DNA from 2 places in the Streptomyces sp. NPDC024555 genome. Region 1 is predicted to be linked to the other one. Evidence: riboswitches for the same ligand, from Rfam matches in the RefSeq annotation. Region 1 holds a riboswitch; the other holds the start of a gene.
The links. Region 1 has a riboswitch for cobalamin ahead of ACZ4FH_RS05105 (ribonucleoside-diphosphate reductase subunit alpha). Riboswitches for the same ligand answer to the same signal wherever they lie in the genome.
Positions count from the first base shown of each region.

Region 2: linked by a shared signal. The riboswitch ahead of ACZ4FH_RS32530 (ABC transporter substrate-binding protein) and the one ahead of ACZ4FH_RS05105 (ribonucleoside-diphosphate reductase subunit alpha) in region 1 are both predicted to bind cobalamin.

Region 1 covers NZ_JBVHKV010000002.1:558,461-561,856, forward strand. The annotation lists gene mctP (monocarboxylate uptake permease MctP) at 1-1,083, shown strand, start outside; gene ACZ4FH_RS05100 (GNAT family N-acetyltransferase) at 1,197-1,709, shown strand; cobalamin riboswitch at 1,764-1,886, shown strand; gene ACZ4FH_RS05105 (ribonucleoside-diphosphate reductase subunit alpha) at 2,027-3,396, shown strand, end outside.
Region 2 covers NZ_JBVHKV010000025.1:84,375-87,770, forward strand. The annotation lists gene ACZ4FH_RS32525 (FecCD family ABC transporter permease) at 1-712, opposite strand, end outside; gene ACZ4FH_RS32530 (ABC transporter substrate-binding protein) at 709-1,776, opposite strand; cobalamin riboswitch at 1,811-1,996, opposite strand; gene ACZ4FH_RS32535 (acyl-CoA dehydrogenase family protein) at 2,160-3,396, opposite strand, start outside.

The DNA of each region.
Region 1 (3,396 bases):
GCCGCGTACACCTACTCCTCCGGGCTGCGCGCGCCCGCGCTGATCGCCTTCGTCAAGGACGGGCTGATCTACCTGGTCATCGCCGTGGCGATCATCTACATCCCGATCAAGCTCGGCGGCTTCGACGACATCTTCTCCGCCGCGGCGGACAAGTTCGCCGGGCCGCCCGGCGGCAAGCCGACCGGGGCGCTGGCCCCGGGCGAGGCCGGGCACTGGGGATACGCCACGCTGGCACTCGGCTCCGCGCTGGCGCTGTTCATGTACCCGCACTCGATCACGGCGACGCTCTCCAGCCGCAGCCGTGACGTGATCCGCCGCAACACCACGATCCTGCCGCTGTACTCGCTGATGCTGGGCCTGCTCGCCCTGCTCGGGTTCATGGCGATCGCCGCCGGGGTCAAGGTGGACAACGGCCAGCTGGCGATCCCGCAGCTGTTCGAGAACATGTTCCCGGACTGGTTCGCGGGCGTGGCCTTCGCCGCCATCGGCATCGGCGCGCTGGTGCCCGCCGCGATCATGTCCATCGCGGCGGCCAACCTGTTCACCCGCAACATCTACAAGGACTTCCTGAAGCCCGACGCGACGCCCGAGCAGGAGACCAAGGTCTCCAAGCTGGTGTCGCTGCTGGTGAAGGTCGGCGCCCTCGCCTTCGTCCTCACCATGGACAAGACGGTCGCGATCAACTTCCAGCTGCTGGGCGGGATCTGGATCCTCCAGACCATGCCGGCCCTGGTCGGCGGGCTCTTCACCCGCTGGTTCCACCGCTGGGCGCTGCTGGCCGGCTGGGCGGTCGGCATGATCTACGGCACCGCCGCCGCGTACGGGGTGGCGAGCCCGACGCAGAAGCACTTCGGCGGCTCCTCCAAGGAGATCCCGGGCCTCGGCGAGATCGGCTACATCGGTCTGACCGCCTTCGTGCTCAACGTCGTCGTGGTGGTGGTCCTCACGTTCGTGCTGAACGCCCTGAAGGCCCCCGCGGGCGTCGACGAGACCTCCCCGGAGGACTACACGGCGGACTCGGGCGACCCGGGGGTGTCCGAGGTGCTCCCGCCGGCCACCGCCGGTGCGCCGGGCGGCCACTGACACGAGGTCACGGGCCGTCGCACCCCCGCGGGCCGGGGGCGCGGCGGCCCGTTCGCGCGCGGGCGCGGTAACCCGGTTGCGGACCGGGCGGGGGTGTGGGGCACACTCCGCCCATGGACATGACGATCCGGCCGGTCGAGCCCTCGGAGCACGCCCTTCTCGGCGAGATCACCGCCGAGGCCTATCTCGGTGACGATCTGCTGGACTTCGGCACCGGCGATCCGTATCTGCTGAAGCTGCGCGACGTGGCCCGGCGGGCCGCCGAGGCCGAGGTGCTGGTGGCCGCGGACGCCGCTGGGCGGGTGCTGGGCGGGGTCACCTACGCGCCGCCCGGCAATCCCTGGGCGGACATCGCGCGGCCGGACGAGGCGGAGTTCCGGATGCTGGCGGTCGCCCGGGAGGCTCGCGGGGCCGGTGCGGGCGAGGCGCTCGTACGGGCCTGCATCGCCCGCGCACGGGCCACCGAAGGCGTCACGGGCCTGGTCCTGTCGACCCAGCCGACCATGTACGGGGCGCACCGGATCTACGAGCGCCTCGGCTTCGTGCGGACCCCCGAGCGGGACTGGGATCCGATCGACGACCTGAAGCTGCTGACCTACCGGCTGGAGCTGCGCTCCTCCGTCTGAGTTCGCGTACGACACAACATGTGGGGGCTGCCTCATCCGGCGGCCCCCACATGTATGCTCGTGCTCGCTGTCGCCGCAGGGGAATCCGGTGCGAATCCGGAACTGTCCCGCAACGGTGTGTTCGGTGCGCTTTCGCGCACCTCCAGTCCGAGGACCTGCCGACAGCGCACCCGGCTCGACCGAACCGGGTGCCCAGACGTCCGGGCCTCGTGGATGGGCCGGTGGACGCCGCACGGAGTGCCGCCCTGTCCGGGTGCCGCTCCGCCCGGCTGCCCCGCGCTCCCGACGGCCCCGAGCCGAGCGAGGGAGAGCACCAGGTGACCATCGCGCCAGCCGATCCGGTCTCAGCGGCCGAGTCAACGGGAACCACGGACGACGGACCGGGGGCCGCGCTGCTGCGGACCCTGACCGCGCTCACCGCGGATCTGCCCGACACCGACCCCGGACGGGTCGCCGCCGCCGCGCTGCGCGGCCGCAGCGCCCGCGCGGACGAGGCCGAACTGCGGTCGCTGGCCACCGAGGCCGCCGCGGGGCTCATCTCCGAGGACCCCGCCTACTCCCGGCTCGCCGCCCGTCTGCTGACCCTGGCCATCGCCCAGGAGGCGGCCGGGCAGGGCGCCACCTCGTTCTCCGCCTCGGTCGCCGTGGGTCACCGCGAGGGACTGATCGCGGACCGCACCGCGGCGTTCACGGCGCGGCACGCGGGTGCGCTGGACGCGCTGGTGGAGAAGGCGCTCGCCGAGGGGGCCGACGACCGCTTCGGCTACTTCGGGCTGCGCACCCTGCACAGCCGCTATCTGCTGCGCCACCCGCACACCCGCCAGGTCGTCGAGACGCCCCAGCACTTCATGCTGCGGGTCGCCGCGGGACTGGCCGAGGACGAGTCGGCGCGCGCCCTGGACGAGGTCGCCGCGCTGTACGGGCTGATGAGCCGGCTGGACTATCTGCCCTCCTCCCCCACGCTCTTCAACTCCGGCACCCGCCACCCGCAGATGTCCTCCTGCTATCTGCTGGACTCGCCGCTCGACGAGCTGGACTCGATCTACGACCGCTACCACCAGGTGGCGCGGCTCTCCAAGCACGCGGGCGGCATCGGTCTGCCGTACTCCCGCATCCGCGCCCGGGGTTCGCTGATCCGGGGCACCAACGGGCACTCCAACGGCATCGTGCCGTTCCTGAAGACGCTCGACGCCTCGGTGGCGGCGGTGAACCAGGGCGGCCGGCGCAAGGGCGCGGCCGCGGTCTACCTGGAGACCTGGCACGCGGACATCGAGGAGTTCCTGGAACTGCGCGACAACACCGGCGAGGACCAGCGGCGCACGCACAACCTCAATCTGGCGCACTGGATCCCGGACGAGTTCATGCGCCGGGTGGAGGCGGACGGCGCCTGGTCGCTGTTCTCGCCGTCGGACGTGCCGGAGCTGGTGGACCTGTGGGGCGAGGAGTTCGACGCGGCGTACCGGGACGCCGAGGCCCGGGGCCTGGCGCGCAGGACCCTGCCGGCCCGTGAGCTGTACGGCAGGATGATGCGGACGCTGGCCCAGACCGGGCAGGGCTGGATGACGTTCAAGGACGCCTCCAACCGGACCGCGAACCAGACGGCCGAGCCGGGCCGCGTGGTGCACTCCTCGAACCTGTGCACCGAGATCCTGGAGGTCACCGACGACGGCGAGACGGCCGTCTGCAA
Region 2 (3,396 bases), on a different contig from region 1:
GGCCCAGGCAGACCGCCAGGGTCACGGCGAGGACCGCGGCGCACGTCCCGGTCTCGGTCCAGCCGACGCCTCCGAGCGAGCCGAGCAGCCAGAAGAGCACGCCCCGGGTCTGTTCGGCGTCGGCGGCCGTCATCACGACGAAGGAGGTCAGCGCGGAGAAGAGCTGCATGGCGGCGACCCCGGACAGGACGACCCGGTCGGTGCTGCCACCGAGGCTGTGGCTGAGCAGCATGACCAGGGCGAAGGAGCACAGGGCCCCGGCGAAGGCACCGGCCGACAGCGACACCGCTCCCCCGCCGGCCCCGAGGACGACGACGGCGACCGCTCCGGTGGAGGCCCCCGAGGAGACTCCGAGGACGAACGGGTCGGCGAGCGGATTGCGCAGCAGCGACTGCATGACGGTGCCGCAGACGGCGAGCCCCGCGCCGCACACCGCGGCGAGCAGGGTCCGGGGCATGCGCAGGTTCCAGATGATGCCGTCGCGGATCGGGGAGAGCTCCGCGGTGCCGAGGCCGAGGTGGGCCCCGACGGCGGACCAGACGTCGGCGACGGAGATCCGGGCGGGGCCGATGGTGACGGCGACGGCGACGGACAGGGCGAGCAGGAGCAGTCCGCCGGTCCAGCCCAGTCCTGCGCGCAGCGCCCGCCCCGCTCCGCGGACGGCCGGGCCGGCGGCCCCGCGCGGGGCCGCGGCCGGTGCGGTGTCGCTCATCCCGCGAGTCCGAAGGAGCGCAGCGCGGCCGCGACGCGTTCCACTCCCTCGACGGTGCGGATCGACGGGTTCATGGCCTGGCCGCTGAGCAGTACGTACCGCTTGTGCCGTACGGCGTCCATGGTCCGGGTGACGGGGTGGGACTCCAGGAAGGCGATCTTCCCGGCGGCGCTCTCGGCGGTCTGGGAGCGGCGGGTGAGGTCTCCGATGACCAGGACGGACGGATCGCGGTCGGCGACGGTCTCCCAGTTGATCTGCGGCCATTCCTCGTGGGTGTCGTCGAAGACGTTCTTCGCGCCGAGTTCGCGGGTGATGATGCCGGGGGCCCCGCAGCAGCCGGCCAGGTACGGGGACGTGGAGTTGGCGAACCAGTACATCAGCGTGGTGCCGGAGGCGTCGACGGTCGCGGCGGCCTTCCGGATCCGTGCGCGGAGTGCGGAGATCAGTTTCTCGCCGCGTTCCGGGACGCCGAACACCCGGGCCAGTTCCCGTACTTCGGTGTAGACGCTGTCCATGCCGAGGGTGCCCGTGCGCACCCCGTCGCCGTCCTTGCTGTTGTCCTTGGCGGTGCAGTCGGCGGGCGAGACGTAGGTGGGGACGCCCAGCTTCTCGAACTGTTCGCGCGGGGCGACGCCGCCCTTGGCCAGGGTGGAGGCGAAGGAGGCGCTGACGAAGTCGGGTTCCCGGTCCAGGACCTTCTCGGAGGAGGGCCGGTTGTCGGATATCCGGGGGACCGTGGCGTTGGCCTTCTCCAGGCCCTTCATCACCGGGTCGGTCCAGGTGGCGGTCGCGGCCATCCGGTCGGCGAGGCCGAGCGCGAGCAGGATCTCGGCCGAGCCCTGGTCGACGGGGACGGCGCGTTCGGGGGCGCGGTGCACGGTGACGGTGCGTCCGCAGTTGCTGAGGGTCACGGGGTAGCCGGTGGCGTCCCCGTTCCGGGCGGCGGGTGTGCGCCCTCCGGTACCGCAGGCCGTCAGCAGGACGAGCGCGGCGGTGAGCAGGGCGGCGGTGCGGGCGTGGCCGGACAGGGGCGGCACGGAGTACCTCGTCGTCTCGGGGCCCATGCGCGGGGCCCGGGGTACGGACTCCGCGGCCCGGTCCGGACCGCGGGTGCCAGCAGGTCTTCGGACTCGGGTTCACGCGGACGGGGCGCCTTCCCGGGAAACCGTGGTCTCCCAGTGGCCGTGGCCCCGCCCGTCCCCCTCACCGCTGCGCGTCAGTTCCGGATTCGCACCGGATTCCCTGACTCCAGGCTGGAGTTCGACTGGCACCGGGCACGCTACCACGAGCTTCCGCGCAGCTCAGCGGCGGTGCGGGCCGGTGGCCGGGGGGCACGGCCCCCTGCCACCGGCCACCGCGCGGGCATCGGGACGCACCGGTCGCGGCCGGGCCCGCAGGTCACCGCCGGGGCGGTGGGCGGGATGCGCGACAAAGCGCCTCTGCCCGGTCACCCCTTGGGGCGAACCGATTCGCCACCGAAGCGGGCAGTCTCCTCGCGGTATGTCCCGGACCTTCCCGTCGGCTTCTCGGCGGGCCGGGTGTTCCAGGAGGCCTCCGGGTCGTCGTAGGCGTCGGTGTACCGGGGGCCCGCGATGGGCCAGTCCGCGAGGAGTTCGCCGGGCAGCGCGAAGGCCGCGGCCAGCTCCGGCAGATGGGGGGCCACGGCGGCGATCAGCTGCTCGACGGCGTCGGTCAGCCCCTCGACCTGGGCGGCGGTCAGCCGTCCGTCGGCGAGCAGGTCCCCGCTGTTGCGGGCGATCCAGCGCAGGGCGAACAGCCGGGCCAGCTCCCCCAGCCGGTCGCGCGCCGGCCCCTCGGGCAGCTCCTCCAGCGCCTGCGCGTACGCCTCCGCCGCGTGCCGGCAGGCATGGGCCTCGACACCGCGCAGGGCGGGGCCGGACGCCGCGTTCCAGCGTTCCTTCGGGTCCTCGTGCGCCACCCGGGCCGTCCGGCCGGCCGCCCGCGCGAACCAGAGCTGCTCGATCCGCTCCAGCAGGGTGCCCAGGAAGCGCGGATCGGCGAGGTCGCCCGGCACCGGGTGGTCCGAGGGCTCCTGCGGGGCGCCCCGGACCGCGTCCATGAGCAGGCTCGCGGCGGCGCGGGAGTGGATGGCCAGATTGTCGCCCTCGGCGGTGATGGCGCCCTCGACCCCGGTGACCAGTTCGGTCATCCCGTTGTGCTCCAGCAGCCCCTGGGCGCCGCAGCGTTCACGGCTCTCGACGATCACGGACCGGGCCTGCCAGGTGATCCAGCCCTTGGCGACGTCGACCAGGCGCTCGGCCGCCGCCCGGTCGGCGGCCCCGGCCCGCTCCGCCCGCTCCCAGCGGTCGAGGGCGCGGCGGTGCAGCAGGCTCATCGCGAAGACGGTGGACATGGCCTCGGCGAGGGGGCCGTGGTGGCTGCGGTGGGCCGAGACCGGGACGGGCGGGGCGCCGCGCCCGCCGGAGACGAAGCGGTGTCCGCCGTAGCGGACGGCGACGGCGAGCGTGGCGCGGGCCGAGCCCACCGCGCTGGCGCTCATACAGATCCGGCCGGCGGTGACCCGGCGGATGGAGACGAGGAAGCGGCGCCTGCGGCCCTCGGTGTCGCTGCGGAACACCCGGTCCTCGCCGATCCGTCCCTGCACTCCGCCGAGCATCGCCCCGCGCGGGACGAAGACGCTGTCGAACGAGGTGAGGCAGTGG